2 regions of the Verminephrobacter eiseniae EF01-2 genome follow, and region 1 is predicted to be linked to the other one. Evidence: predicted binding sites of a transcription regulator. Region 1 holds the regulator's gene; the other holds the start of a gene.
What was found. The regulator NrdR, encoded in region 1, represses ribonucleotide reductase genes. The targets are predictions, from matches to a motif close to CACNANATNTNGTG.
Positions count from the first base shown of each region.

Region 2: the regulator NrdR is predicted to act here: its motif matches at 2,282-2,295, upstream of VEIS_RS07285 (ribonucleoside-diphosphate reductase subunit alpha).

Region 1 is NC_008786.1:4,683,912-4,687,877, forward strand. Features, by position in the region: gene VEIS_RS20540 (carboxyl transferase domain-containing protein) at 1-186, shown strand, start outside; gene glyA (serine hydroxymethyltransferase) at 638-1,882, shown strand; gene nrdR (transcriptional regulator NrdR) at 1,929-2,378, shown strand; gene VEIS_RS20555 (inositol monophosphatase family protein) at 2,393-3,286, opposite strand; gene VEIS_RS20560 (RNA methyltransferase) at 3,392-3,966, shown strand, end outside.
Region 2 is NC_008786.1:1,671,252-1,675,217, forward strand. Features, by position in the region: gene VEIS_RS07285 (ribonucleoside-diphosphate reductase subunit alpha) at 1-2,181, opposite strand, end outside; gene ampD (1,6-anhydro-N-acetylmuramyl-L-alanine amidase AmpD) at 2,410-3,009, opposite strand; gene VEIS_RS07295 (sigma-54-dependent transcriptional regulator) at 2,993-3,966, opposite strand, start outside.

The sequences.
Region 1 (3,966 bases):
GAAGCCTTCAAAGCCCCGATCCGGCGCCAATATGAGCACCAGGGCCATCCCTACTACGCCACGGCGCGTCTGTGGGACGACGGCCTGATCGACCCCGCCGACACACGCCGCGTGCTGGCACTGGGCCTGGCGGCCACGCGCAATGCTCCCATTGCAGACACGAAGTTCGGACTGCTGCGCATGTAGGCGCCAGCGTGCGCCGCGATGGCACTGCAGCCCGCTGGAGCGGGCCGGCAGACATCGAGGCGCAGTGCCGCAGCGCCAGCGTCCTGAAAAACCCGGCGCGTCGTCTTCGACATCGAGGGCAACGACTACCGCCCTACCGCCCGATCGTGGCCATTGCCTGTCGGTGGCCGCCATCGGCGGCATCACGGGCCGTGTGACGCACCGGGCCATGGCGGCTGGTGAAGGCATCTGCGCCATCTCGCGGCGCTACACTAGCCGGGTGCGCGACTCGGCGATAGGCGCTGCCCCCGCATATGAGCAAGGGCGCAGCCGCTGACGTGGAACCAGCAAGGGCTTTGCCGCTTGTGCAACGAACCACCGGGGAGCGTGCCGCAAGGGGATGGTTTCCTTTTGCGTTCCGCCGTTCGCCGGGGCAGCCCTGTTGCAAGGGACACCAGTTCATAAGCCTGTCATGTACCACCGCCATCTTCTCGTCGAGCAAACCGACCCTGAGCTCTTTGCCGCCATCGAGGCTGAAAACGCCCGGCAAGAGCAACACATCGAACTGATCGCCAGCGAAAACTACGCCTCGCCGGCGGTCATGTGGGCCCAGGGCACACAGTTGACCAACAAGTACGCCGAGGGCTATCCCGGCAAGCGCTACTACGGTGGTTGCGAGCATGTGGATGTGGCCGAGCAACTGGCCATCGACCGCGTCAAGAAACTCTTTGGCGCCGAGGCCGCCAATGTCCAGCCCCATTGCGGCGCCTCAGCCAACGAGGCCGTGTTCCTGGCCTTCCTCAAGCCCGGCGACACCATCATGGGCATGAGCCTGGCCGAGGGCGGCCATCTGACGCATGGCATGTCGCTGAACATGTCCGGCAAGTGGTTCAATGCGGTCTCCTACGGCCTCGACGCCGATGAGGTGATCGACTACGAGGCGATGGAGAAAAAGGCCCATGCGACCCGGCCCCGCCTGATCATTGCCGGCGCGTCGGCATACAGCCTGCATATCGACTTTGCCCGCTTTGCCCAGGTGGCCAAGGACGTGGGCGCGATCTTCATGGTCGACATGGCCCATTACGCCGGCCTGATTGCCGCCGGCCTGTACCCCAATCCGGTGCCCCACGCCGATGTGGTCACCAGCACCACCCACAAGAGCCTGCGCGGCCCCCGTGGCGGCATCATCCTGATGCGGGCCGCGCATGAAAAAGCCATCCACAGCGCCATCTTCCCGGGCCTGCAAGGCGGCCCGCTGATGCATGTGATCGCGGCCAAGGCGGTGGCTTTCCAGGAAGCGCTGCAGCCCGGGTTCAGGCTGTACCAGGAGCAGGTGCTCAAAAATGCCAAGGTGCTGGCCCAGACGCTGGCCGCGCGCGGCCTGCGCATCGTCAGCGGCGGCACGCAAAGCCACATGATGCTGGTGGACCTGCGCGCCAAGGGCATCACCGGCAAGGAGGCCGAAGCCGTGCTGGGCGCCGCCCACATGACCATCAACAAGAACGCGATCCCCAACGACCCGGAAAAGCCGATGGTGACCAGCGGCGTGCGCATTGGCACCCCCGCAATGACCACGCGCGGCTTCAAGGAAGAACAGGCACGCAGCACGGCCGAGTTGATCGCCGACCTGCTGGACAAGCCGCGCGACGCGGCCAACATCGCTGCGGTGCGCGCCAAGGTCGACGCGCTGACGGCCCGCTTTCCGGTCTACGGCTGATGGCGCTCTGCGTCCGGCCGCCCGATGAAGCCGCCATGAAGCCGCCATGAAATGCCCCTTTTGCAGCCACCTCGAAACCCAGGTCATCGAAACCCGGGTCTTCGAGGATGCCGCATCCATCCGCCGCCGGCGCCAATGCGCCGCCTGCAGCAAGCGCTTTACCACTTACGAGCGCTCGGACGTGAGCTTTCCGGCCGTCGTGAAAAAAGACGGCCGCCGCGTCGAATACGGGCACGACAAGTTGCTCGCCTCGTTCAAACTGGCGCTGCGCAAGCGCCCGGTCAGCACCGGACGGATCGACAGCGCCATCGAGCGCATCGAGGAAAAGCTGCTCAACCTCGGGCTGCGCGAAGTGCCCTCCAGCCGCATTGGCGAGTTGGTGATGCGCGAGCTCAAGAAGCTCGACAAGGTAGCCTACATCCGCTTTGCCAGCGTGTACCGCAGTTTCGAGGGCATCGACGACTTTCGCGCCCTGGTCGATGAGGTGCGCAAATGATGCGGCGGCGGCTTTCAGTGCGGCGCGTCCGGGCCGTCGGCGCCGCCTGAGCCTTTGACGGCGGCGGTGGCGGCGTGCAATGCGGCCTTGTCCCCCGCAGCGGCAAACTTGCTGTACTTGGCCAAAATCGCCACCAGTTGGCCATAGATGCGCGGATTGCCTGCCAGGCATTCGCGGTGTTCCAGAAAATCCGCCTCGCCGGTGAAATTGCCCACCAAGCCACCGGCCTCGGCCACCAGCAGTGAGCCGGCGGCCATGTCCCAGATCGCCAGGCCGGACTCAAAAAAACCATCGGCAAAGCCGGCAGCCACATAAGCCAGGTCCAGCGCTGCGGCGCCAGGGCGGCGCAGCGCTGCCGTGCGCTGCATCACGTCGCCCAACATGGCCAGGTAGCTCTTGAGGTCATCGCCCGGGCGAAATGGAAAGCCGGTGGAGACCAGGCAGTCCTTGAGCTCGGTGCGCTTGCTCACGCGGATGCGGCGCTCGTTCAGGTAGGCGCCGCGGCCCCGGGTGGCGGTGAACAGGTCATTGCGCGCAGGGTCATACACCACCGCCTGCTCGACCCGGCCCTTGACGGCCAGCGCGATGCTCACGCAGTACACCGGAAAACCGTGGATGAAGTTGGTGGTGCCATCCAGCGGGTCGATGATCCAGACGAATGGCGCATCCTTGGCGCCATGTTTGCGGCCCGACTCCTCGGCCAGGATGCCATGGTCGGGGTAGGCCGTGAGCAGCGTCTCGATGATGGCCTGCTCGCTGGCGTGGTCGACCTCGGTAACAAAATCATTGATCTGCTTTTGCGCGATCCGCACCGACTCCACATCCAGGGCCGCGCGGTTGATGATGGCGCCGGCGGCGCGTGCGGCCTTGATGGCCACGTTCAGCATGGGGTGCAGGTTGGACGACATAAACGATGATGGTGGGCAGGGCATCCTGCAAAGCAAAAGCGCCGGCGGAGGGGTTTTCCCGGCAATGCAGGCGGCGACAATCAGCGCGATCTTACCTGCCCGCCCATGAAGACCCGCTTCGTCCTGATCAACACCAGCCACGCCGGCAATGTGGGCGCAGTCGCCCGCGCGATGAAAACCATGGGTTTTGACGATCTGGTGCTGGTGGCCCCACGCTGGCCCAACGTGCTGCGGCACGAAGAAACCATACAGCGCGCCAGCGGCGCCCTGGACCTGCTCCGGCAGGCCCGCATCGTTGCCGGATTGGACCAGGCCCTCGATGGCATCAGCCACCTGTGCGCCACCGCGATGACGGCGCGCGACTTCGGACCGCCAACGACAACGCCGCGCGCGCATTTCGAGACGCTGCTGAAAAAAGAGCGCCCAGTGCATGATTCATCTGCGCCAGCGGCCACCCGGCCGACGGGTGTGGCGTTCCTCTTCGGCTCCGAACGCTTTGGCATGAGCAACGCCGATGTCTACCGCTGCCATGTGACGCTATCGATTCCCACCCAACCCGGGTTCGGCTCGCTGAACCTGGGCGCAGCCGTCCAGGTCATTGCCTACGAATGGCGCATGGCCCTGGACGGCTGCGGCTTGGCCGTGCCGGACGGCACCCCGGCGCGCCACCTGGCCGATGC
Region 2 (3,966 bases), 2.6 Mb from region 1:
CTGGGCGAGCAGGTCCAGGGTGTCGAGCGGCAACTGGCCGCGCTCCCACAGCGAGCCTTCGTAGCTCAGGTATTTGCCGCGCTCTTTGGCCAGTTCGGTCGAGGCCCAGTAGGCGTAGTAGCAAATCGCTTCCATCGACTGGTCGGCAAATTCCACGGCCGCCTGCGAGGCGTATGGAATGCGCAACTCGTACAGGCAGTCCTGGAAAGCCATCACACCCAGGCCCACCGGACGGTGGCGCAGGTTCGAGTCGCGCGCCTTGCGCACGGCGTAGTAGTTGATGTCGATCACGTTGTCGAGCATGCGCATCGCCACCGTGATGGTCTGGCGCAGTTTGTCGTGGTCGATCTGGCCGTCTTTCAAATGCTGCAACAGGTTGACCGAGCCGAGGTTGCACACGGCGGTTTCGCTGTCGCTGGTGTTGAGCGTGATCTCGGTGCACAGGTTCGACGAATGCACCACGCCCGCGTGCTGCTGGGGCGAGCGCAGGTTGCAGGCATCCTTGAACGTGATCCAGGGATGGCCGGTCTCGAACAGCATGGTCAGCATCTTGCGCCACAGGTCGGTGGCCTGCACCGTCCGGGCCGGCCCGATCGCGCCACGGGCGGCCTGCTCCTCATAGGCCACATAGGCTTTCTCGAAGTCGGCGCCGAACAATTCGTGCAGGTCGGGCACGCTCGATGGCGAGAACAGCGTCCAATGGCCTTTTTCCATCACGCGGTGCATGAACAGATCGGGAATCCAGTTGGCCGTGTTCATGTCGTGCGTGCGGCGGCGGTCGTCGCCGGTGTTCTTGCGCAGTTCCAGGAATTCTTCGATGTCCAGGTGCCAGGTTTCCAGGTAGGTGCAGACTGCGCCTTTGCGCTTGCCGCCTTGGTTTACCGCCACGGCCGTGTCGTTGACCACTTTCAGGAACGGCACCACGCCTTGCGATTCGCCGTTGGTGCCGGCAATGTAGCTGCCCAGCGCGCGCACGCGCGTCCAGTCGTTGCCCAGACCGCCGGCGAATTTCGACAGCAGCGCGTTTTCCTTGATCGACTCGTAGATGCCGTCGAGATCGTCGGGCACCGTGGTCAGGTAGCAGCTCGACAACTGCGAGCGCAGCGTGCCGCTGTTGAACAGCGTGGGGGTGCTGGACATGAAGTCGAAGGACGACAGCACTTCATAGAACTCGATGGCCCGGGCTTCGCGCTCGACCTCGTTGAGCGCCAGACCCATGGCCACGCGCATGAAAAAGACCTGGGGCAGTTCGATGCGGGTTTTGCGGACATGCAGGAAGTAGCGGTCGTACAGGGTTTGCAGGCCGAGGTAGTCGAACTTCAGGTCGCGCTCGGCCCGTATGGCCGCGCCCAGGCGTTGCAGGTCGTATTGCAGCAGGCGTTCATCGAGCAGGCCGTTGTCCACGCCCTTCTTGATGAATCGGGGAAAGTAGTCGCCATAGGCCAGCGCCATCTGGGCCTGGGGCACATCGCTGCCCAGCACCTCGCGCACGATGGTGTGCAGCAGCAGGCGGGCGGTGGCGTAGCTGTAGTCGGGGTCTTTTTCGATCAGCGTGCGCGCCGCCAGGATGGCGGCTTTGCAGACCTCGTCCATCGGCACGCCGTCATACAGGTTGCGCATGGTTTCGGCCACGATGGGGTCGGCCTTCACGTCGGGACCCAGGCCGACGCAGGCCGATTCGATCAGCGCTTGCAGGCGCGCGGGATCGAGCGCGACGCGCACGCCTGCATCGAGCACATGCAGCAAGGCGGCTGCGGGCTGCTGCGGGCTGCCTTGGCGCGAGCGCTCCTGGGTGCGGCGCTCGCGGTACAGCACATAGGAGCGGGCAATTTCGTGGTGGCCGCCGCGCATCAGGCCCAGTTCCACCTGGTCTTGCACATCTTCGATATGGAAGGTGCCGCCGCCCGGGCGCGAGCGCATCAGGGCGCGGGTGACGGTCTGGGTCAGGCCGTCGACGACTTCGCGCACGCTGGCCGATGCCGCGCCCTGCGTGCCGTGCACGGCCAGAAAGGCCTTCATCATCGCCAGCGCGATCTTCTGCGGCTGAAAGGGCACCACGGCGCCATTGCGGCGCATGATCTGGTAATGCTCGAGCGCATGGTCGGGGGCTGCCGCTGGCTTGGCCTGGACATCGGCAGGCAGGGTGTGGGCGGTGGCAGGCTTGTGCAAAGCGGCTTGCATGGGGAAAAATCCTCTTTCCGTGGTCTGGTGTTCGAGCGCGCCCGCAGCATGTGCATCACCGTGTGGCGGTGGGTCAGGCGCCGGGCCTGGTGCCCGGCGACACTATATATGGTGTCTGCGAGCTGTTCAAGACACTACCTGTAGTGTGGAGAGGCCAACGCGCCAGGGCAGAGGCTTCGGACGCCGCCGTGCCGCGCCAGGGACGCCGCAGGCGGCACGCAGGGCGCTTCAGTCCTTCGGAAAGCAGTGTCGGGGCCAGCCCAGCGCGCGCTGCAACTGCGCCCAGTCGAACCCGGGGCCGGGGTCCTGCTTGCGCCCCGGCGCGATATGCTGGTGGCCGGCGATATGTGCTATCGGGTAGCGCAGCGCAATGTCCCGGCACAGCATGGCCAATGTCCGGTACTGGGCAGGCTCGAAGTGCAGGCCCTCCAGACCTTCGAGTTCGATGCCGATCGAGTCGTCATTGCACTGGCCGCGCCCACGGTAGGACGACTGTCCTGCATGCCAGGCGCGCCGATCGCAGTCGACGAACTGTTGCGGCTGGCCGCTGCGGGTGATGAAAAAATGCGCGGAGACCTGCAGGCCGCGCAGGTTTTGGTAGTAGGGATGGGCCTGCGGGTCCAGCCGGTTGGTGAACAGTTGCTGCACCGCCGTGCCGCCGAACTCGCCCGGCGGCAGGCTGATCGAGTGCAGCACGATCAGGTCGACCGGGTTGCCTGGTGCCGGGCGCGGGCCATGGTTGGGTGACGGCAGTCTTGGGGCGAAGCGGTGCCAGCCGCCTTCCCATGGGCCGGCCGCATCCGGCAGGGCTTCAGTCGATGCCGCCATGTGGCTCTGGAGGCTCTTGATCGTTCGGGACGGCGATGTTCAGGCGCTTGATGCGGTAGCCGATCTGGCGCATGCTGATGCCCAGCCGGACGGCGGTCGCGCTCCGGTTGAAGCGCGATTCGCGCAGTGCGCGCACCAGTATCTCGCGCTCATGCTGGTCGAGCCAGGCTTGCAAGTCGCTCGGCAGCGGCACCGTGGAGCCGGCGTTGTTCCGTGCGAGCGGGTCCTGCGATTGCGATGTCCGGGCCGGCAGATCGGGGGTCGCGCCGGACGCCTTGGCGGTGGGCCAGTCGACCTGCAACTCCTGGCCATCGCTCAGCGCCACTGCGCGGTGCAGCAGGTTTTCCAGTTCCCGGACATTGCCCCTGAGCGGATGGGCTGCAATCGCGTTCAACGCGCGTTCCGTCAATGCGGGCAGCGGCATGCCGGATTCCTGGGCGATGCGTTGCAGCAGCGCGTTGCACAGTGCGGGCAGGTCCTCGCGCCGCTCGCGCAGCGGGGGGATCACGATCTCGATCACATTCAGCCGGTAGTACAAGTCTTGGCGAAAGCGGCCCGCCCGCACATCGGCGGCCAGGTCGCGGTGGGTGGCGCTGACGATGCGCACATCGACGGTCTCCTCCTGGGTCGAGCCCAGGGAGCGCACGCTGCGCTCCTGTATGGCGCGCAGCAGCTTGGACTGCATCACCAGCGGCAGGTCGCCAATCTCGTCCAGAAACAATGTGCCGCCGCGCGCCGCCTGAAAGTAGCCATCGCGGTCCTGGAATGCGCCGGTGTAGGAGCCTTTGCGGGCGCCGAAGAATTCGGCTTCGAGCAGGTTTTCCGGGATCGCCCCGCAGTTCACGGCAATCAGCGGGCCGTCGGCACGCTGGCTGCTGGCGTGCAGGGCCTGGGCCACCAGTTCCTTGCCGGTGCCGGATTCGCCATGGATGAGCACCGGCGCCATGCCCCGTGCAA